DNA from 3 places in the Promicromonospora sp. NPDC059942 genome. Region 3 is predicted to be linked to each of the others. Evidence: riboswitches for the same ligand, from Rfam matches in the RefSeq annotation. Region 3 holds a riboswitch; each other region holds the start of a gene.

Region 1 (7,487 bases), on a different contig from region 3:
TCTCGGGCTCGTCCTCGACGATCAGCACACGCATGCCTCGATGCTACGGACCGCACGTATATCGGGGGCATATGGAAAACCGCATACACGGCGGCAACCGCGTGCCCACTTGGCTGGCGTCATGTCCTCCAGCAGACGAGCACCGGCGACGGCGGCCGACCGGCCGGCACCCACCCAGCCCACCGCCGGGCCCACCACCGCACGCACCACGGAACCCGCCACGCCCGGCGCGGCCGACCAGTCCCTGGCCGCCAGCGCGCGCGGCCTGACCAAGACCTACGGCCGGGGCGAGGCCCAGGTGCACGCCCTGCGCGGCGTCGACCTCGACGTCCCGCGCGGGCGGTTCACCGCGATCATGGGCCCGAGCGGGTCGGGCAAGTCCACGCTCATGCACTGCCTCGCCGGGCTGGACCGCCCCAGCGGCGGCACCGTCGCGGTGGGCGGCACCGACCTCGGGGCGCTCGGCGACGACGCCCTGACCATCTTCCGCCGCGAGCACATCGGCTTCGTGTTCCAGTCGTTCAACCTGTTGCCGATGCTCACCGCGCGGCAGAACATCCTGCTCCCCCTGGAGCTGGCCCACCCGAGGATCGACGCCGCCGCCCTCGAGCGCGCCGACGAGCTCGCGGACAGCCTCGGCGTGGCCGACCGGCTCGACCACCGGCCCGCCGAGCTGTCGGGTGGCCAGCAGCAGCGGGTCGCGATCGCCCGGGCCCTGGTCACCCGGCCGAGCCTGCTGTTCGCCGACGAGCCCACCGGCAACCTGGACAGCACCACGTCGGCGGAGGTGCTGGACCATCTGCGGCGGTCGGCGCGCGAGCTCGGGCAGACCGTCGTGATGGTCACCCACGAGCCGGACGCCGCGGCGTACGCCGACGACGTGGTCACCGTGCAGGACGGGCTGATCGCCTGATGCGCACCGTTCTCCTGCAGTCGCTGCGCCGCCACCTGCGCCGGTACGTCGCGGCCGCGGTCGCCGTGGTGGTCGCGGTGGCCTTCGTCGTGGCGGTCGGCGTGCTCACGGCCGGCGTCCGGACCGGGATCACGGCCGGCGCCGGGGCGCAGTTCGCGGGCGCCGACCACGTGGTCCGGGACCTGGGCACCCAGAACGCGATCACCTACGCCGCGCAGCACGGCGACGACGTCGCCGTCCTCGGCTCGGCCACCCTGCCGCTGCGCGCCGGCGCCGAGCAGGCCCCCGGCAAGTTCGTCGCGAACATCGCCGCCGCGCCGCGGCTGCGCTGGCAGACGCTCGACTCGGGCCGCTTCCCGGAGCGCACCGGCGAGGCCGTCGTCGACGTGTGGACCGCCCAGGACATGGAGATCTCCGTGGGCGACGAGATCACGCTCGGGGCCGGGTCCACCGCCGCCGACCTCAAGGTGGTGGGCATCGCGGCGGCGTCCGCGAACCTGGGCCAGGCCGCGGTCTACATCACCTTCGAGCAGCTGCTGAACTGGCGCGACGACGAGACCCTCCTGCTGGACCGGGCGGTCGTCATAGGGGACACCGGCCCACTGCCCGACGGCGCGACGGCGGTCACGCCCGAGGAGCACGTCGCCGAGAGCATGGCCCAGCACACCAACAACGTGAACACGCTGTCGCTGCTGCTGCTGGTCTTCGCCGGCATCGCGCTCCTCGTCTCGGTGCTGGTCATCACGAACACGTTCTCGATCCTGTTCGCCCAGCGGGTGCGCGACTTCGCGCTGCTGCGCTGCGTCGGCGCCACGCGCCGCCAGGTGATGGGGTCGGTGCGCCGGGAGGCGGCCGTCGTCGGGGTGCTCGCCTCGCTGGTCGGCGTGGCGGCCGGCGCCGGCCTCGGCTACGGCCTGATCGCCGTGGTCGACGCGCTCACGCGGCAGAGCCCGCTGACCGCTCCCGCGCAGCTCCCGGGCTGGTGGCTGCTGGGCGGGTTCGCGGTCGGGCTCGTGGTGACGGCGGTCGCGTCCTGGCTGCCGACCCGCCGCGTCGTGCGGATCAGCCCGCTGGCGGCGCTGCGTCCCGACGGCGCCGTGGACGTGCGGTCGGGCGCGGGCCGCGCCAGGGTGGCGCTCGGGGTGGTGTTCCTGGCCGGCGGCGTCGCGCTGCTCGCGGTGGCGGCCGTCCAGGACAGCACGGTCAGCATGGTGGCCGGCGGCGGCACGCTGTTCGCGGGCGTGCTCCTGCTCGGGCCCCTGCTGATTCCCCGGGTGGTGCGGGTCGTCGGGGCGCTGCTCGGCCCCGGCGGGCGGCTCGCGACGGAGAACGCCGTGCGCAACCCGCGCCGGACCGCCGCCACCGCCGCGTCCCTGCTGGTCGGCGTCACCCTGACGACGGCGGTGCTCACCGGGCTGGCCACCACGCGCGCCTCGGTGGACGCGAACCACGGCACCGCGCACCCGCTCGACGTCGCGCTCACGTCGTGGACCGGGCCGCTGGACGCCGACGTGCTGGACCAGGTCCGGGCCACGCCCGGCGTGGGCGATGCGATCGCCGTCGACGGCGTGCTGGTGGACCTGACCGGTGGTGACGCGGCCGAGGCCGGAGACGGGGCGGCTGGGAGCGAGGCAGCCGGAGACGAAGCAGCCGGGGGCGAGGCAGGGGGCGGCGACGCTGGGGGCGACGACGCTGGGGGCGAGGCAGCCGGAGACGAAGCAGCCGGGGGCGAGGCAGCCGGGGGCGACGTGACCGCGGCCGACCGGCCGCTCCTGCTGCTCGGCGCGCCCGACGCGAGCGCGGTCGCCCGGGACGGCGGGGCGTTCGCCCGGGTCGAGCCGGGCACGGTCGCGCTGGACGCGGACGTGTACGGCGACGAACCTGCGCAGCGGCTCGGCAACGGGTCCGCCGGCACGGTGACGGCGAGCGCCACCGGGGACGGCGGGCACGACGTCGCCGCCTCGCCCGTGGACCTGCGGGTGACCACGGGTTCGGGCTGGGGCGGGGCCGGCATCGTCGCACCGGAGACGCTGACCTCCCTGGGCTCGCCGCGGACGTACGCGGTGTGGGTCCGCGCCTCGGCCGACGCCGACCCGGTCGCGCTGCTCGCCGACCTGGACACGCTGGCCGACGCGGCTGGCGTCGACGTCGACAACGGGCTGCGGGCCGAGGTGGCCGACAACCAGATGCTGGGGACCGTCACGGCCGCGACGCTCGGGCTGCTGGGCATCTCCGTGGTGATCGCGCTGATCGGGATCGCGAACACGCTCGGGCTGTCCGTCCTGGAACGGGTTCGCGAGCACGCGATGCTGCGGGCGCTCGGGCTCACCCGCCGGCAGCTGCGACGCATGCTGGCGGCCGAGGCCGTGCTGCTGTCCGTGACCGCGACCCTGCTCGGCACGGTGCTCGGCGTGGGGTTCGCCTGGGTGGGCTACGAGACGTTCGTGCAGACGGCGCTCGACGCCGCGACCTGGCGCGTCCCGTGGGTCGAGCTCGCCGCCGTCGTGCCGGTGGGCGCCCTGGCGGGCCTGCTGGCCGCCGTCCTGCCGGCCCGCCGGGCGGCCGCCGTCCCCCCGACGACGGCCCTGACCCTCGACTGAGGACCTGCGCCTGCTGACCTCGGTTCAGCAGGCCGCAGACGACCATGAACCTCGGAGTTCCAGTCGCCCACGGCCTGCTGAACCAAGGTCAGCCGGCGTTGACCACAGCAGTTGCTGCCAAGAGGGGCCGCACTCTGGCAGCAACCGCTGTGCTCAGCACCGGCCGGCGAACCGGCGGCACGGCGGGGCTGACGCCGTCCGACAGAGCCGTTGAGCACAGCAGTTGCTGCCAGCAGAGGCGCCAACCTGGCAGCAGCTGCTGTGGTCAACACCGAGGGTCCGCTGATGGGTCGGGCGGGGGTCAGCGGGCCGGGGTCTCCAGGACCGCCATCGCCGCCGCGCGGCCCGGGATGCCGCTCACGCCGCCGCCGCGGCGGGCTCCGGCGCCGGCGAGCAGCACCCGCGGGTGCGCGGTCGCCACGCCCCAGCGCTCGGCGGCGCCGCCGACGCCGGCGCCGACGTCGGCTCCGACACCCAGCCCGGTCGCGGCCGGGGCGTCCGCAGGCCCGGCCACACCCGACCCGGCCACACCCGACCCGGCCACACCCGACCCGGCCACACCGGATCCGGCCGTGCCCGACCCAGCCCCGCCCGACCCGGCCACGCCCGCCCCCACCGACGACGACCCAGCGCCTGACTCGGCACTCGACCGGTCCTCCGCGAACGGCCAGCTCAGGTCGCGGTGGAAGATGTGCCCGCCCGGCAGCCCCACGTCGCTCTCCAGGTCGACCGGGGTGCGCACCTCCAGGCAGGGCGCACCGTCGGCGTCGAGCGCGAGCACGTCCTCGATGGGCTCGGCCAGCACCGTGTTCAGGGACGCGAGAGTGGCCGCCAGGGCCCGCTCGCGAGCGCCGTCGGGGTCCGCGCGGAAGAGCCGGGCCGGCATGTGCAGCCCGAACAGCGTGATGGTCTGCGCCTCGGTCGCGGCGAGCTCCGGGCCGAGGATCGTCCGGTCGGACAGCGTGTGGCAGTAGATCTCGCTCGGCGGCAGGTCGGGGATGCGCCCGGCGGCCGCCTGCGCATAGGCGTCCTGGAGCTGGGTGAGCGACTCGTTGACGTGCAGCGTTCCGCTGAACGCCGCCACGGGGTCGACGTCGTCGCGCAGCCTGGGCAGCCGGCGCAGCAGCATGTTCACCTTGAGCTGGGCGCCCTCGGGCCCCGGACCGGCAGCCCCGGCCGACCCCGGCTCCGCGGAGGACGAACCGGAGGACGAACCGGAGGACGAGCCGGAGGCCGCACCCCGCCCGGCCGCGGCGAGCAGCCGGTCCAGCTCCGCCGGCGCGCAGCCCGCGAGCACGTGCCCGGCGGTCACGCCCCGGGTGCGCCCGTCGGCGTCGGTCCAGGCCACCTCGGCCCCCACGGCCCCGGGGTCGACGGCGGTGACGGTCGCCGAGGTGACGATCGTGGCGCCGGCCGCCACCGCGGCGTCGCGCAGGGCGCCGGAGACGGCGCCCATGCCGCCCACCGGCACGTCCCAGTCGCCGGTCCCGTTGCCGATCACGTGGTAGAGGAAGCAGCGGTTCTGCCGCAGGGACGGCTCGTCGACGTCGGCGAACGTGCCGATCAGGCCGTCGGTGGCGGCGACGCCCCGCACGACATCGTCGGCGAAGGTGCGGCGCAGCACCTCACCGAGGGGCTCCTCGAAGAGTGCGCTCCAGGCCTCCTCGCCCACGCCGTCGGACACGAGACGCCGGACGGTGGCGCGCGGGAGCAGGGGCTCGGTGAGTGTCGGGGCGAGGCGGCGGGCCACCTCGGTGGTCATCGCGTAGAACCGGCCCCAGGCCTCGAAGTCGGCGTCGGAGCCGGTCAGGCGGCGGAACGAGGCGCGGGTGGCGGCGTCGTCCTGGGTGTCGACCAGCAGGCCGCCGTCGGCCACGGGGGTGTAGGAGGAGAAGCGGCGGCGGATGAGGCGGACCGGGAGGCCGAGCTCGTCGACGATCCGGCGCGGGAGGAGCGAGACGAGGTAGGAGTAGCGCGACAGGCGGGCGTCGACGCCCGCGAACGGGCGGGCCGAGACGGCGGCGCCGCCCACGTGGTCGGCGCGCTCCAGGACGAGGACCGAGCGCCCGCCGCGGGCCGCGTAGGCCGCCGCGGTGAGGCCGTTGTGACCGCCGCCGACGACGACGACGTCGTACCGGGCGCGCAGGGTGTCGAGCGGGGAATCGGGCATGCACGCCATGGTGACACGCGGCACTCATTGCCAGGAACGTTCCATCACAAGACGGTATGTGACCTAATCGTGACATTTACGCAACGGACGAGTACGGTCGATCTCGCCGCTCCAGCAACGGGGAGGTCCAGGCCCGGACGCCGAATCCTGTCACCGGTCCTGAGCAGCCAGAACGTGACAGGGGCGGGGGAACCAGGTAAGCCGGGCACGCGAGTGTCCTCGGGGTGAAGCCTCCTTGTGAGGCCGGGTGATCGCTCTCCCCATCCGAACCCGACAGCTCACCTCGTAGGCGTCCGAGGAGATCACTGGTGACCGTACTCACCGACCGCACCCACGACTGGGCGGACGACCAGGCAAACCGACCCAGCAACCGGGGGCGGCACCGCGCCGAGGGCCCCGCTCTCACCCCCTTCACCGCTCTGACCCAGACAGCAGCCGAGAATGCCGCCCGTACCGGCGCCATCGCGGTCGTCACGTCCGGCATGCTCGCGTCGGTCTTCACCCAGACCGCCCACACCGCGCCTGCCGAGTCCCACACCCAGACCACGCTCGCGAACAAGACGTTCGACACCAAGACCCGTGCGGGCCTGGCCGAGAACCTCGTGACCAAGGTCGAGGTCGCCCACGACGCCGACTTCCAGTCCGAGAAGGGTCGCGTCACAGTGACCCCGTACGCCGAGACGGACGCCGGCATCGCCGAGGCCAAGGCGAAGGCGGAGGCCGAGGCGCGCGCCAAGGCCGAGGCGGAAGCCAAGGCGAAGGCCGAGGCGGAGGCGAAGGCCGCCGCCGAGGCTGCGGCGGCAGCAGCCGCCGAGGCCGAGGCCGCCGCGGCGGCAGCGTCCGAGTCCTCCGCGGACCTCGGCCAGCAGGCCGTCAACCTCGCCCTCGAGTACGTGGGCGTGCCCTACGTGTGGGGCGGAGCCTCCCCCAGCGGCTTCGACTGCTCCGGGCTCATCCAGTACGTCTACGCCCAGCTCGGGGTCAGCCTCCCGCACAGCTCGGCCTCGATGTCGACGGTCGGCTACCAGGTCTCCGCCGCGGAGGCCCAGCCGGGCGACATCGTCTGGACGTCCGGCCACGTCTCGCTCTACGCGGGCAACGGCATGGTCGTCGAGGCCCAGCAGGAGGGCGTCCCCGTGCACTACACGGAGATGTGGCAGACCAACCCGGTCTTCATCCGGGTGACGGGCTGACGCCTCCCGGCACATCACGCAGTACCCGCACGACTCGCAAGAACCCCCGGCACAGAGCGCCCGCCCGGCCGTCCCGAGGTTCCCCTCGGACAAGCCGGACGGGCGCTCTGCTTCGTGCCCCGGTCGGGTAACGTCCCCGGCGTGAAGATCCTCGTACCGGACGTGCCCTTCGACCTCGACTTCCCGTCCCTGCTGCCCGACGGCGGAGCCTCCTTCGCGCCCGGCGGCACCGACACCGTCGCCACCTACGCGATGAACGAGCCGATCCCTGCCGAGCACACCGACGCCGAGCTGCTCGTCACCTGGTCCAGCCCGCCCAAGATCGTGGCCGACGCCGCCGAGCGGCTGACCGGCCTGCGCTGGGTGCAGACCCTGTCGGCGGGCCCGGACGTCGCGCTGCGCTCCGGGTTCGCGCCCGACGTCGTCATCTCTTCGGGGCAGTCGCTGCACGACGACACCGTCACCGAGCACGCGCTGGCCCTGATCCTGGCGTCGGTCCGCCGGATCGATGTGTCCCTGGCCGCGCAGCGGGAACACCGCTGGGCCAAGGAGATCGCGTTCGCCCAGGCCGACGGCGTCACCGGCCGCGAGTACTCGCTCGACGGCGCGCG
Region 2 (7,487 bases), on a different contig from region 3:
CGAGGCCCAGTACGCCCATGCCGCCCTGCGTGAGCATCAGGAGCTTGCGGCGGTCGACGCGGTCGGCCAGCAGGCCGGCCCACGCGGACAGGAAGATGTGCGGGATGAACTGCAGCGCGGTGACGATGCCCACGGCGACGCCGGAGTTGTTGGTCAGGAGGGTCAGTACGACCCAGTCCTGCGCCACGCGCTGCATCCAGGTGCCGATGTTGGCGACGAGAGCGCTGGCGAACCAGAGACGATAGTTACGATATTTAAGGCTGGCGAAGGTTGCGCTCATCGAGCGGCGATCCGGATCAGGAGCTCGCTGGCTCCTGCAAGGATCTCTCTCTCCTCTACGGTCAGTGTGGACAGCTGTTTGGTGAGCCAGGCGTCGCGACGACGCCGGGTCTCGGCGACCTCGCGCTCGCCCGCCGCGGTGAGGCGGACGACAACCTGTCGCCTGTCGGTCGCGTGCTCGACCTTCTCGACGAGGCCGAGCTCAGCCAGGGTGTTCACTGCTCGGGTCATCGACGGCGGCCGGACGCGCTCGTGCTCGGCAAGGGAGCCGGGGGACATCTCGCCGTGCTTGTGCAGCACCGTCAGGATCCCGAACTGCCCCTCAGGAAGGTCGGCCTCGCCGCGCTCGGCGCGCAGGCGACGGGACACTCGGGTGAGGGCGACACGGAGGTCGCCCCCGACGGTCGCCGGGCTTCGGCTGGACCTGCGGGAGCTCGACGGCACCCACGACATTCTAGATCATTAGCCTTGCTAACGGTACGTGGGTGCGGTCACACCACCGGCGTCCGACGGCGCCGCCTGGCGGCGGAAAGCACACGGCCCGGAGAACGACGAAGCGCCCGACCCCGGACGGGGGCGGGCGCTCCGAGGCCGGAACGGCCGAGGGTCAGCGCGCGCGGTTCGACTGCGCGAACTGTGCGACGCTCGGCTGGAGCTCCTGCTGCACGCTCTCGAACCGCTGCCCCTGCTCGCTGTGCGCCTTGAGCCGGTTCTCGAACTCGGCCTGCGTGCGCAGCTCGTCCTCGGTGGGCCACAGGCCGATCCCGAGGATGAGGAGGAACGTGACCACGCTGACCGCCATCACGAGCGGCACGAGCAGCTGCATCGTCGACGCGCCGGCGGGGACGGTGTCGACGGGGTTGACGACGGAGACGCCGGCCATGCCCGTGTAGTGCATGCCGGTCACCGCGATCCCCATCACCAGGGTGGCCACGATGGTCGCGAGCATGCCGCGGATGTGGACGGTGCACCACAGCGCCGCGGTCGCCGCGACGATCGCGATGGCGACCGACGTGATGACGTAGACCGGGTTGTAGACGACCTGCGCGGACATCTCCATCGCTTCCATGCCCATGTAGTGCATGGCCGCGACGCCCGAGCCGGCGAGCGCGCCGCCGACGAGCATCGCCGGCAGCTTGCGCTTGCCCAGCTCGGTGATGAACAGGCCGGCGCCGACCACGACGATCGCGATCGCCGCGCTGAGGAGGGTCTCGGGGATGTTGTACCGGATGGTCACGCCCGAGGCGGAGAAACCGAGCATGGCGACGAAGTGCATCACCCAGATCCCGGTACCGCCGAGGGCGATGGCGCCGAAGACGAGCCACGCCGCACGTGCGCCGCCCGAAGCCGCTCGGGCTCTGGACGTGCACGCAAGGCCCGTCGCTGCGCCGGTGCACGAGATCGCGTACGCCAGGATGGGCGTCACGATCCCGAAGGTGAAGTGGTCGATCACTGGCATCTTGTTGAACAGCCCCTCAGAATGGTTCCCTCTGTTGCGGAAACGTTACAGAGTCCCTGTGTACCGGACAATAGGCAGAACTCCCCGTCGAAGGGGTATTGCGGACGTGATCAGGCTGGTCAGAAGCGTTCGACGAGATAGTCGATGCACGCGGTGAGCGCGGCGACGTCGTCGGGCTCGACGGCGGGGTACATGCCGACGCGGAGCTGGTTGCGCCCGAGCTTCCGGTAGGCGAACACGTCCTGGACGCCGTTGGCGCGTAGCTCGGAGAGTACCCGTCCGGCGTCGATCTCGTCGGTCAGGTCGATGGTGCCGACCACCGTGGACCGCTCCTCCGGGCGCCGCACGAACGGCGTCGCCCAGGGGCGGGCGTCGGCCCAGGAGTAGAGGGTCTCGGCCGACGTCGCGCACCGCTCCGCCGACCACTTCAGGCCGCCCTGCTCCAGGAGCCACTCCACCTGGTCGGCCAGGAGCAGCAGCGTCGCGATGGCCGGCGTGTTCAGGGTCTGGTCCAGGCGCGAGTTCTGGATCGCGGTGGTGAGGGACAGGAACTCCGGCACCCAGCGGCCCGACGCCTCGATCCGCGCCGCGCGCTCGACGGCCGCGGGGGAGAGGACCGCCAGCCACAGGCCGCCGTCGGCCGCGAACACCTTCTGCGGGGCGAAGTAGTAGGCGTCGGTCTGGCGCAGGTCGACCGGCAGCGCGCCGGCCCCGGACGTCCCGTCGGTGAGCACGACGGCGCCGTCCGGCCCGGACGGGCGCAGCACCGGGGCCATGGCCCCGGTGGAGGTCTCGTTGTGCGGGGTGGCGTAGGTGTCGACGTCGTCGGCGGCCTGCAGGTAGGCGACCGTGCCCGGCTCCGCCTCGATCACCTGGGACGGCTCGAGGAAGGGCGCCCGCGACGTGGCGGTGGCGAACTTGGCGCCGAACTCGCCGAACGACGCGTGCTGCGCCTTGCGCTCCACGAGGCACAGCGTGGCGACGTCCCAGAAGGCGGTGGAGCCGCCGTTGCCGAGGGCGACCTCGTACCCGTCGGGCGCGCCGAGCAGCTCCGTGACACCCTCGCGAATGCGGCGGACCACGTCCTTGACGGGCGCCTGGCGGTGCGAGGTACCGAGCACGTGGGCGTTCGCCACGAGATGATCTACCTGTCCCGGGCGCACCTTGGAGGGGCCTGAGCCGAAACGGCCGTCGGTGGGCAGCAGGTGTGTCGGGATTGTCAGTGGCACAGAACTAGACTAGAACCTGGGCCGACGCCCGGGGCGCCGAGCCCAGGGCGACTGGACGGCTGCGCGCATGACGGGAGCTGACGTGACGGATCTGATCGACACCACCGAGATGTACCTCAAGACGATCTACGAGCTCGACGAGGAGGGCATCACCCCTCTGCGCGCGCGCATCGCGGAGCGCCTGGGGCATTCCGGACCGACGGTGTCGCAGACGGTCGCGCGCATGGAGCGCGACGGACTCGTGATCGTGACCGGGGACCGCCACCTGGAGCTCACCGAGCTCGGGCACGACAAGGCGATGCGCGTGATGCGCAAGCACCGCCTCGCGGAGCGCCTGCTGACCGACGTGATCAAGCTCGACTGGGAGCACGTGCACGTCGAGGCCTGCCGCTGGGAGCACGTGATGAGCGACCTCGTGGAGAAGCGCCTCGTCGGCCTGCTCGACCACCCCCACCACGACCCGTACGGCAACCCGATCCCCGGCCTGTCGGAGCTCGGCGAGGCCTACACGGACGTGCCGTTCCTGGCCGGGGTCATCTCGCTGCCCTCCGCGTTCGAGGCGGCGGCCAAGAAGGGCGTGAAGGGCGAGCCGCTCGCGGCGTCCCTCACCCGGATCGCGGAGCCGCTGCAGACGGACGTCGAGCTGCTGGCCCGCCTGTCCGACGCCGGCCTCGTGCCCGGCTCGCGGATCACGGCCGAGCTCAGCGACGGGACTTACACGGTGACCGTCGACGGCGCCGGGACGGCGCTGGAGCTCGGTGAGGACCTGGCGCGCCACCTCTTCGTCGCGACCGCCTGAACCGCACCCGAGGGTGTCCCAAACCTTCCGCTTTGTCGGAAAGGTGAGGCCACGTTCCCGACACGCCATGACATTCGTTGCCGGAACGTGACATCGGGGGTGAGGTCGGGTACGTTCAGATCGCTCTCACGGAGTCTTTTTCGTGAGAGTCCTCGGACGGACGCCGAACTCTGTCACCGGCCGGGGCCCCAAGACGACCGCATGACAGAGGCGGGGGACCCACCGTTGGGCGCCAGGGTGCGTCCTAGGGGTGAAGCCGGGTAATCCTTCGGGAATGCACGGCCGGGTGATTTCTCCCACCCGAACCCGACAGCTGACCTCGAAGGCGTACAAGGAGAGGTACTACGTGACCGCACGTACCACCCGCGCACGCCATCGTGCTGCGCGACGCCCCGTGACTCCGCTCACCGAGCTTGCTCAGAACGCCGCCGTTGGTCGTCGTACCGCGGTTGCCGCCGCAGGTGGCGCGCTCCTGGTCTCCACGTTCGGTGGCGCGATGGCAGCGCAGGCCGCTCCGATGGAGACCGGCCACGCCAAGATGAACTCGGTGGACCTCAACGCGCTGACGTCCCAGGCTCGCGAGTCCCTGTCGAACGCACCTGTCGTGACCGTCGCGCCCGACGCCGAGCTGAGCGTCGAGAAGTCCGCCGTCTCGGTGGTCTCGGCCGCCGACAACGAGGACTACCAGGCCGAGCTGGCCGCCCAGGAAGCCGAGGAGGCCGCTGAGGCGGCCGCCGCCGAGGCAGCAGAGGCCGCGGCCAGCGCCGTGTCGACCGCCTCCTCGTCCGTCGACATCCCGGCGTCGGCGATCGGCAACTCCGTGATCTCCATCGCCAGCCGCTACATCGGCGTCCCGTACGTCTCCGGCGGCTCCAGCCCGAGTGGTTTCGACTGCTCGGGCTTTACTTCGTACGTCTTCGCGCAGCTCGGCATCTCGCTGCCGCACTCCTCGTCGGCGCAGGCCGGCTACGGCACCCAGGTGCCGGCGTCGCAGGCCCAGCCGGGCGACCTGATGTGGACCCCCGGTCACGTCTCGATCTACGCCGGTGGCAACACCATGATCGACGCGTCCAAGCCGGGCACCGTGGTCGACTTCCGCACCATCTGGCAGTCGAACCCCACGTTCATCCGCCTGGGCTGACCGCAGCCACGCAGTACCGCAGCAGAGCGCCTGTCCGGGGAGATTCGGGCGGGCGCTCTGCTTTGCCATCTTTCTGCCGTCTTTTTGCCTCCGGATACCCACGACCGGCGCCCCGCCGGTAGCGTTGGAGGGCAAAGATGCACTGCTGAGGAAAGGACTGGCGATGACACGATCCGAGGTCGTACTGGTCGGGGTGGACGGATCGGCCGCGAGTCTGCACGCGCTGGACTGGGCTACCGCCTACGCGCACCGCGTGGGCTGGGCGCTGCACATCGTGTGCAGCTACTCCCTGCCGTCGTTCACCGCCGCGTCGCTCGACGGCGGGTACGCCGCGCTGGACGACACGACGATCCAGGAGGGCGCCAAGGCGGTCCTGGTCGAGGCGGAGAACCGCGTGGCCGACGCCGGGGTCCGCGCCACGACGGAGGTCGCGACCGGTGACGCCGCGGGCGTGCTCGTGGAGCTGTCCACCGACTACGGGCTCGCCGTGGTCGGGACGCGGGGCCGGGGCGGGTTCACGGAGCGGCTGCTGGGCACGGTGTCGTCCGCGCTCCCCGCGCACGCGAAGTGCCCGGTGGTGGTGGTGCCGCTGCGCGCCGAGACCAACCGCGGCGTCTCCTGGACGCCGCCGGACCTCGAGTCGGACGAGCCGGCCGCTGCGCCGGCCGCGTCGGACGTCGAGGCGGGCGGGGTCGCCGAGATCCGGGAGGTGCGCCGGATCGTCGTCGGCGTGGACGGGTCGCCGCAGGCCGAGCGGGCGCTGCAGCACGCGATCGTGCAGGCCAACGCGTGGGGTGCGGAGCTGACAGCGGTCACGGGCGTGCCTGTGGGGAACGCCGGGATGCTGGCGTGGCTGCCGTCCTCGATCGACCGGGAGCAGGTGCTGGCCGATATCGGGGCGGGCATGGACGTGCTGATCGACCGGTACGAGGCCCTGAACCCGGGCCTGCGGATCCGGCGGATCGTGCTCGACGGCACGGGCGCCGAGCTGCTGACGGAGTTCTCGACGGCGTCGGACCTCGTGGTCGTGGGCTCACGCGGTCGCGGCGGCTTCCGCGGCCTGCTGCTGGGCTCGACGAGCCAGGCTGTGCTGCACCACGCGGCGTGCCCGGTGCTCGTGGTGAACAAGCACTGCCCGGACTGACCGCGCGGTCCCGGAACGAGTCAGACCCTCAGGTCACCCGGGTGGCCTGAGGGTCTGACACGTCGGCGTGTCGGTCAGGCCTGCGCGGCCTCGGCGGCCGCGAGGAGCACGCAGGTCGCGACGCCGTCCATCGCCGTGCGGACCTCGTCCAGCGGCGGCATCGACGGCGCGAGGCGCACGTTCTTGTCCTGCGGGTCCTTGCCGTACGGGTGGGTGGCGCCGGCGGGGGTCAGGGCGATCCCGGCCTCCTTGGCGAGCTGGACCACGCGGGCCGCCGTGCCCGGCGCGACGTCGAGCGACACGAAGTAGCCGCCCTTGGGCTCGGTCCACGACGCGATGCCGTAGCCGCCCAGGCGCTCGGTCAGGATCTCGACCACGGCCTCGAACTTGGGCGCCAGGATCGCGCGGTGCTTGCGCATGTGCTCGCGCACGCCGTCGGCCGAGCCGAAGAACATTCCGTGCCGCAGGTGGTTGATCTTGTCGGGGCCGATCGAGGCGACCGACAGGTGCTTCTTGAACCAGGCGATGTTCGCCGGCGAGCTGCCCAGGAACGCGACGCCCGCGCCCGCGAACGTGATCTTGGACGTGGAGGCGAACAGCAGCACGCGGTCGGGGTGGCCGGCCTCGGCGGCCAGCGCGATGGCGTTCGGGCTGGTCACCTCGTCGTCGGTCAGGTGGTGCACCGCGTAGGCGTTGTCCCACAGGATCCGGAAGTCCGGCGCGGCCGCGGGCATCGAGACCAGTGCGCGGGCGACCTCGGCGCTGATGACCGCACCGTCCGGGTTGGAGTAGGTGGGGACCACCCACATGCCCTTGATGGTGGGGTCCGCGGCGACGAGCGCGGCCACGGCCTCGGCGTCCGGGCCGTCCGCCGTCATCGGGACGGGGATCATCTCGATGCCGAAGGCCTCGCAGATCGTGAAGTGCCGGTCGTAGCCCGGCACCGGGCAGATCCAGCGCACCTTCTCCTCGCGCGACCACGGCTTCGGCGAGTCGGGGAAGCCGAACAGCTCCGCGAACGCGACGACGTCGTGCATGGACGTGAGCGAGGCGTTCCCGCCCGCGAGGAGCTGCTCCACGGGCACGTCGAGCAGCTCGGCGAAGATGCGGCGGATCGTGATGCCGCCGTCCAGCCCGCCGTAGTTGCGCGTGTCCGTGCCGGACTCGTCGGCGTGCACGCCGACGCCGGGCAGGGCCAGCATGGGCTCGGCGAGATCGAGCTGCTCCGCCGACGGCTTGCCGCGCGTGAGATCCAGCTTCAGGCCCTTGGCCTGAAGCTCGGCGTAAGCCTGCTGGAGCTCCGCGAGTGCGGGCAGTGTTGCGGTGTTGTGGGACGACGTCGTAGTGGTCACCCCCGGGAGCCTACGCTCAGCCGGCGGCCGGTGACAGCCGGGACCGGCGACGCTTCCGCGGCGGGGCCGGCTTGTCCTCCGGCT
Region 3 (7,487 bases):
CCGCGCAGGTGTCGGAACCCGTGCCCACGGGAACCGTCGACCAGACGTCACCGTCGCAGCCGGTCAGCCCGCCCGACCCGCCGGGCGCCGAGACGCTCTTCAGGTCCAGCTTGACCGGCAGCTCCGAGTAGTAGGAGTGGAGCCCGGCCGAGTCGGTGGCCCCGACGCAGATCGCGACGCTGGTGAACGCCGGGTCGCTGCAGAGCGGCGTCGACGAGTTGCCGGCCGCCGCCACCGTGAGCACACCGCGCTCGCGCGCGTAGGCGATGGCGTCCCGCATCAGGGTGTCGACGCCGATGATCGTCAGCAGCTGCCCGCCCAGGCCGGAGCCCAGGGAGAGGTTGATGACGTCGGCACCGTGGTCGGCCGCCCAGCGGATGCCGTCCGCGATGTCCTGCGACGAGCCCGACCCGGCCTCGAGCACCTTGACCGGGAGGATCTTCGCGTCCGGCGCCACGCCCGCGACGCCGATGCCGTTGTCCGTCGCGGCGGCGACGATGCCTGCCACGTGCGTCCCGTGCTCGTCGCCGTCGTTGGTGCCGTCCGGACCCCTGAAGTCCCCTTCGCCGCACGGGCGGACGCCCGCGCAGCCCGTGAAGGTGGCACCCGGCAGGAGCTGCCCCGCCAGGTCGGGCTGGTCGAAGTCGACTCCTGTGTCGACCACGGCCACCACCACGCCGTCGCCGGTGCTGGCCGCCCAGGCCGCCTCGGCGTTGATCTGGTCCAGGCCCCACTGCCTGTCCCGGAGGGGATCGCTGGTCGCGGCCTGCGCACCCGGTGCCACGGCGACCAGCGCCGCCACGACGAGCGCCGCGGAGGTGGCGGCGCCGACGAATGACTTCCTGTTCATATATGCCCCCATTGTTCGCACAGGGGTTGATTACCCCTGAACTGGGGCAAACCTAGGGCGACGGGCTCGGCGCCGAACAGGCCTCGCACCCGGTGGGGGGTGAAATTTACACAATCGCAATCAGTAGGGGCGCGACGTGTCAGGCCCACGCCTCGGAGAGCTCGCTCTCGTCGCCGGCCTCCCGGGACAGCCGGAGCGCGGCGATGGCCGCTCCGAGCAGCAGGGCGACCACCCAGGCACCGAGCTGGTGCCCGTCGGCCACGACCGCCGCGGAGGCGATCTTGCCCGCGGCGATGGCCACGGCGGACAGCGGGTCCTCGGTGAGCGCGGAACCCGGCCAGATGTTCTCCTGCACCGCGAGCAGGGCGGGCCCGGCCGCCTGGAGCACCCAGACGGCGCCGGCGGCGGGCAGCCAGCCGAGCAGCTCGATCGGCCTGCTGTCCACGGTGAGCCCGAACGCGATGCCGAGCGCCACGGCGAACACCCACCACGTGCCGGTCGGGGACACCTCGTTGCCGGGCACGAAGCCCCAGAACCAGCCGTCGAGGAGCACGACCGGCAGGGCGAGGGCGACGCCGCGCAGCGCCGCCGGCCCGAGGCCCGCCAGGAGTCCGGCCCCGAGGCCGACGATCCCGGCCGCGCAGGTGACCAGGAGCATGCCGAGCGGCATGGCGTCACCCGGGACGGTCTCGCGGGCCGCGAGCCACCAGGAGGCGCCGCCGGCCCCGGCCATCGCGAGCAGGGTGCCGGCGATCGCGGCTCCGGCGCCCCCTCCGGCCGAACGGGCCAGGCGGGCGGTCGCCCCGGCGAGCACGCCGCCGAGCAGCGCCATCACGACGAGGCCGACCACTGCGCCGTCGGCCGTGAAGGGCAGCGGAAGGAGGCCCGCCGCGGCGGCGTCAGAAGCCTGCGCGACGCCGGTGACCTGGTACGACAGCTGGGCGAGCCAGGGCAGGAACCCACAGGTCCACCAGACGATCGCACTGATGGGAAACACCCACCAGGCGGAGATACGGGAGTGCGATTCGCCCATGCCGCCGAACGCTAGCGGATGTGTGATGTCGGTCATAACCCCTGAAGCCCGGAACGACGCAAATCTGCGCCTTCGTTGGGTCAGACCGTAATGCGTAACCCGATCGTGACTTTTTCCGTGAACGTGTGTACTTTGACTTCTGCTCCACCCCCACGGTGGAGTCGCGATCCGGACGCCGAGTCCTGTCACCGGTTCGTGACCAGACGTTCAAGACAGGAGCGGGGGACCCATTCCCGGGCGACAGCAGGATCGTCGTCCTCGGGGTGAAGCCGGACGGAAACCCCCCAGTAGCCGTGCGGCCGGGTTGTACTCCTACCCGAACCCGACAGCTGACCTCGCAGGCGGTACAGGAGACATTAGGTGACGAACTCCCTCCGCGGACGGCATCGTGACAGCCGCCCGGCCCAGACACCGCTGACCATCCTCGCTCGTACCGCCACCGAGAACGCCGGCACAGTTGCCCGCCGCGGCGCGCTCGCCGCAGCCGCCGGTGGCGTCCTGATCTCCACCATCGCGACGACGGCCCACGCGGCCCCGGCGATGGACCTGAAGACCGACGTCAAGACCGCGAAGCTCAACTCGGTCGACCTCAACTCCCTCACCGCGGTGGCCAAGCAGTCCGTCGCCGCCGCCCCCACCGTGACCGTCCCGGCCGACGCGAAGATGCCGATCGAGATGGAAGCCCTGGGCACCTCCACGGGCGCCGACGGCGAGAAGGGCGAGGGCCCCGCCGTCGTCTCGGTCGACGCGCCGGACCCCGTCCCGCTCGGCCAGCAGGCCGTCAACGTCGCCTTCAACTACCTGGGCATCACCTACGTGCTGGGCGGCAACTCGCCGGCGGAGGGCATGGACTGCTCGGGCCTGATCCAGTACACGTACGCCCAGCTCGGGATCTCCCTGCCGCACTCGTCGGGCGCGCTGCTCAGCTCCGGCTACCAGGTCACGTACCCCGAGCCCGGCGACATCGTCTGGACGCCCGGCCACGTGGCCCTCTACGCGGGCAACGGCATGATCATCGAGGCCTGGGCCGCCGGCATGCCGGTGCGCTACACCGAGATGTGGCAGAACAGCCCGACCTTCATCCGCGTCGTCTGACCCGGAGCGGAGCCGCAGGCTCTGACGACAAAAGGCAGAGCTGAGCCACTGTCTGAACAGAGTTTCTCGTGAGGCGTCGCCTCCGCCACCGGGTATCCGGTGCGGAGGCGGCGCCTCTCGCGTATCCCTACTCCGGCCAGTCGCAGCTGTCCGCGATGAAGGCGAACAGGTCGGCGCGCGCCGAGTCGGGCATGGGCACGTAGATCACGTGCTGCGTCACGCCGTCGACGCTCGCCGTCACGGGCAGGAAGGTGCCGCGCTTGTCCTCGCCCACGGCGTGGGCGTCGCAGCGGGCGGGCACCACTGCCAGCGTGACGCTGCCGGAACGCTGCCCGTCGAGCGCGGAGCCGGTCCAGCCGGAGTCCTTGCCGGCCGGGTCGGGGTTGTTCATGATCGTGGTCCCGGCGACCCGGTCGATCGTGACCTCGGGCCCGCCGTCCACCGGGTCGATCCGCAGCGTGACCAGGGCGGTCAGCTCCCCGTCGCGCGTCTCGACGGGGATGTCCGGATCGACGGCGAGGCTCGCACCCGCGGCGACCGCGGCCGTGGCGCAGTCCACCGCGTGGTTCCGCGCGAGGTGCCCGCCGGGATCGCCCACCTCCGCGACGACGACGTCGGAGGCCGGACCCAGGTCGTCGAACTCGCCCAGGGCCAGCGTGATCGTGGCCGACGGCGCGGCGTCCGGCACCGGCTCCTCCGGTCCCGCCGGGAAGCCCGCGCACTCCGCCTCGCCGAGCTGGACGTAGACGTCCCGCGTGGTGCCGGGCCGCAGCGCCGGGGTGCGGTTCTCCTTGGTGGGCTGGGACGGGCCGAAACCGTCCGCGTCCAGGGCACCCGACACCAGCGTCATCGTCTCGTCCGAGTCGTTGGTGACCGCGAGGACGATCTCGCGGGCGGCGTACTGCGTGCGCCCCTGGTCCACCTGGACGCTGAGGTGGTCGGCGATGTCGTCGGGCACGGGCCCCAGGGTCGACGACGGCGCGGGCGCGCCCGAACATGCGACCGCGGCCGCCCCGACCAGCGACGTCAGGACGACGACGAGGGTGGTGCGGCCGCGGGCCACAGCGGTCAGGCGGTCTTGCGCCGACCGAAGATCGCCTGCGCGATCAGGATGACGATGACCGCGCCGATCACCGCGAAGAGCCAGGTCGACCAGGACCAGAACTTGTCGAATCCGATGTTGAAGATGAGTCCGCCCAGCCAGCCGCCGAGCATGGCCCCGAGCACGCCGAGAAGCAAGGTGACCCAGAAACCGCCCGGCTGCTTGCCCGGGATGACGATGCGTGCGATGACACCGGCGATCAGTCCGAGGATGAGAAAGGCCCAGAAGCCCATGGCATTTTCCTCCAGTCGTGTTGCTTGCTTGTGCTCTACTCCAGCACTGATTTGGTTCACTTGCCACCGGACCCGCCGATTCACCCCCATATCGGTACATTGCGCTCCGACAAGTCGGGACACACCGCCGCGCTAAGGTTCGCCCGGGCAAGGGGCCCTGAGGCAAGGCCGGAGCGTGGGCTCCGGGCACGGGAAAGTGGAGGAACACCCGGATGAACCAGGAGATCGGCGTACAGGCCGCGCCGCGTACCGGACGAGAGCGGCTGCGTGCCTTCCTCGACCAGAGGTGGGTCACCAACCTCGTGCTCGGGGTGATCCTGGCGAACGCCCTGGTCCTGGGCGCGGAGACGATGGTGGACGGCGAGGCGTTCGAGGTTCTGCAGAACATCGACCACGTCATGCTCGGCTTCTTCGTCCTGGAGCTGCTCCTGCGGCTGGTCGCGTACGGCTGGCGCTTCTTCCGCGACCCGTGGAACGTGTTCGACCTGCTCGTGGTGGGCGTCGCCGTGCTCCCGGCCACCGAGTCGCTGTCCGCCCTGCGTGCCCTGCGGGTGCTGCGCGTGCTGCGGGTCATCTCGGCGGTGCCCGCGCTGCGCCGCGTCGTGGACGGGCTGCTGCGGGCCGTGCCCGGGATGGGTGCCGTGGGCGCCCTGCTGGTGCTGGTCATGTACGTGTCGGCGGTCATCGCGACCGGCCTGTTCGGCACGTCGTCCCCGGAGTACTTCGGCAGCCTGTGGACGTCGCTGTTCACGCTCTTCCAGGCCATGACGGGCGAGGCCTGGCCCGACATCGCGCGCACGGTGATGGAGACCCATCCCGCCGCGTGGATCTTCTTCGTGCTGTACATCCTGGTGGTCAGCTTCGCGGTGCTGAACCTGTTCATCGCCGTGATCGTCAACGGCATGGAGGAGATCGCGGAGGAGGAGCGCGAGGACGACGAGCAGAAGGACGAGCGTCTCGACGCCCTGGCCGAGCAGAACCGCGAGATCCTCGTCGAGCTCCGCGCCCTGCGCGCGAAGCTCGACGAGGACGACGGCGCGGCCGCCTAGCTGGGCGTCACGCCGGGCGTCACGTCGGGCGTCATGCCCGGGCCGGTCACGACGTTGACCAGGTGCGGCGGGCGGACCACGACCCGCCGCACCGCCCGGCCGCCCACGGCGCGCGTGACCGCCGGCCGCGCCAGGGCGGCCCGCTCCAGCTCGGCCGGGGCGACGTCCGCCGGGACCAGGACGCGGTCCCGCACCCTGCCGTCCACCTGGACCACGGCCTCGACCTCGGACGTCACCAGGTACGCCGGGTCCACCTCCGGCCACGGCTGCGCCGCGACCGGCGTCGCGTGGCCCAGCCGCTCCCACAGCTCCTGGGCGGTGAACGGCGCGAACAGGCTCAGCAGCACCGCGACGGCGGAGACCGCCTCGCGGTAGGCCTCCGCGCCGTCGCGCGTCCGGCCGTCGTCCCCGCCACCGTGCCCGCCAACTTGCCCGCCACCGTCCGACGGCGCCGCGCGCCGTACCTCGCCCACCAGCTCCATCAGGCGCGCGATCGCGACGTTGAACCGCCCCGCCTCGACCAGGCCGTCGACGTCGTGCACGGTCCGGTGCACCGTGCGGCGCAGGTCGTCGGACGCGCGCCCGCCCGGACCCGGCCCGCCCGGGTCGGACCCCGCCGGGACCAGGCGCAGCACGCGGGCCAGGAACTTGCGCATCGCCTCCGGCGAGACGTCCGCCCAGTCGACGTCGTCCTCCGGCGGGCCGGCGAACAGCATCGCCAGCCGCACGGCGTCGACCCCGTGCCGGTCCAGCTCCGCGGCCAGGTCCACGCCGTTGCCCAGCGACTTGCTCATCGCGCGGCCGTGGTTGACCACCTGCCCCTGGTTCATCAGCCGCGCGTACGGCTCGGGCGACGGCACCAGGCCCATGTCGTACAGCACCTTGGTGACGAACCGCGCGTACAGCAGGTGCATCGTCGCGTGCTCGACGCCGCCCACGTACAGCGCGGCGGGCATCCACCGGGCGGCGTCCTCCGGCCGGAACGGCCCGCCGTCGTACCCGGGCGACAGGTAGCGCAGGAAGTACCAGGACGAGTCCACGAACGTGTCCATCGTGTCCGTGTCCCGCTCCGCCGGGCCGCCGCAGCGCGGGCACGTGGTCTCCACCCAGTCGCGGGCGGCGGCCAGGGGTGAGACGTCGCCCGGGGCCAGGCGGTCCCCCTCCAGGTGCGGCAGCTCGATCGGCAGCTCGTCGTCGGGCACCAGCACCTCCCCGCAGGCCGGGCAGTGCACCACCGGGATCGGCGCGCCCCAGTAGCGCTGCCGCGAGACCAGCCAGTCGTGCAGGCGATAGGTGGGCTCGCCGTCCGGCCCCGCGGAGCGGCCGATCCAGTTGCGCTGCATCGTCAGCACGTGCGCGGGCCAGCCCGGCTCCAGCAGCGCCATGTCGTCCAGCAGCCGGTCCGCGTACGCGGTGGTCCGGAAGAACCACTGCGTCAGGCTGCGCGCGACGACGGCGGTGCCGCAGCGCTCGCACGCGCCGTCGACCACCTGCTCGTTGGCCAGGACCGTGCGGTCGTGCGGGCACCAGTTCACCTCCGCCTCGGCCCGGTAGGCCAGGCCCCGCTCGTGCAGGCGGGCGAACAGCCACTGCGTCCAGCGGTAGTACTCCGGCTCGTGGGTGTGCAGCCGGCGCGACCAGTCGAACGAGACGCCGTAGCGCTCGATCGACGCCGCCTGGGTCGCGATGTTGGCCTCCGTGAACACGGCCGGGTGCTCGCCACGGCGGATCGCCGCGTTCTCGGCCGGCAGGCCGAACGAGTCCCAGCCCACCGGGTTCAGCACGTCGAAGCCCTTGGCGCGCCAGTACCGCGCCACGACGTCGGTGATCGCGAACACCTCGGCGTGACCCATGTGCAGGTCCCCCGAGGGGTACGGGAACATCGTCAGCAGGTAGCGGCGCGGCCGCGCGCCGTCGTCGGACGCCGCGAACGGGTGGGCCGCGGCCGGACCGCCGCCGGCGGGTTCAGGGGTGGTGCGCTGCTCGCTCATGGTTCTCGCTCTCCGGTGCGTCGATCGGGTCCGGGCACGAAAAAGCCCCTCGCAAGGAGGGGCGGCCGCACCGGTCGTGCCCGATCGAGGGCGAATCCGGTGCGGCTACATAAGCAGCGAGTGTGCCGAGCGCA

The links. Region 3 has a riboswitch for cyclic di-AMP ahead of ACFV9Q_RS15580 (C40 family peptidase). Riboswitches for the same ligand answer to the same signal wherever they lie in the genome.
Region 1: linked by a shared signal. The riboswitch ahead of ACFV9Q_RS28655 (C40 family peptidase) and the one ahead of ACFV9Q_RS15580 (C40 family peptidase) in region 3 are both predicted to bind cyclic di-AMP.
Region 2: linked by a shared signal. The riboswitch ahead of ACFV9Q_RS20430 (C40 family peptidase) and the one ahead of ACFV9Q_RS15580 (C40 family peptidase) in region 3 are both predicted to bind cyclic di-AMP.

What each region holds. Positions count from the first base shown of each region.
Region 1 covers NZ_JBHWLR010000038.1:9,868-17,354, forward strand. Annotated here, with positions in the region: gene ACFV9Q_RS28635 (response regulator transcription factor) at 1-34, opposite strand, end outside; gene ACFV9Q_RS28640 (ABC transporter ATP-binding protein) at 122-913, shown strand; gene ACFV9Q_RS28645 (ABC transporter permease) at 913-3,513, shown strand; gene ACFV9Q_RS28650 (phytoene desaturase family protein) at 3,815-5,683, opposite strand; cyclic di-AMP (ydaO/yuaA leader) riboswitch at 5,812-5,991, shown strand; gene ACFV9Q_RS28655 (C40 family peptidase) at 5,992-6,876, shown strand; gene ACFV9Q_RS28660 (NAD(P)-dependent oxidoreductase) at 7,018-7,487, shown strand, end outside.
Region 2 covers NZ_JBHWLR010000013.1:110,439-117,925, forward strand. Annotated here, with positions in the region: gene ACFV9Q_RS20405 (MFS transporter) at 1-280, opposite strand, end outside; gene ACFV9Q_RS20410 (MarR family winged helix-turn-helix transcriptional regulator) at 277-732, opposite strand; gene ACFV9Q_RS20415 (MHYT domain-containing protein) at 887-1,738, opposite strand; gene serC (phosphoserine transaminase) at 1,858-2,967, opposite strand; gene ACFV9Q_RS20425 (metal-dependent transcriptional regulator) at 3,050-3,766, shown strand; cyclic di-AMP (ydaO/yuaA leader) riboswitch at 3,918-4,110, shown strand; gene ACFV9Q_RS20430 (C40 family peptidase) at 4,263-4,907, shown strand; gene ACFV9Q_RS20435 (universal stress protein) at 5,071-6,051, shown strand; gene ACFV9Q_RS20440 (aminotransferase class I/II-fold pyridoxal phosphate-dependent enzyme) at 6,126-7,403, opposite strand; gene rocD (ornithine--oxo-acid transaminase) at 7,420-7,487, opposite strand, start outside.
Region 3 covers NZ_JBHWLR010000008.1:285,510-292,996, forward strand. Annotated here, with positions in the region: gene ACFV9Q_RS15570 (S8 family serine peptidase) at 1-850, opposite strand, end outside; gene ACFV9Q_RS15575 (hypothetical protein) at 990-1,883, opposite strand; cyclic di-AMP (ydaO/yuaA leader) riboswitch at 2,047-2,242, shown strand; gene ACFV9Q_RS15580 (C40 family peptidase) at 2,244-2,978, shown strand; gene ACFV9Q_RS15585 (hypothetical protein) at 3,106-4,041, opposite strand; gene ACFV9Q_RS15590 (GlsB/YeaQ/YmgE family stress response membrane protein) at 4,047-4,313, opposite strand; gene ACFV9Q_RS15595 (ion transporter) at 4,526-5,362, shown strand; gene ACFV9Q_RS15600 (class I tRNA ligase family protein) at 5,359-7,353, opposite strand.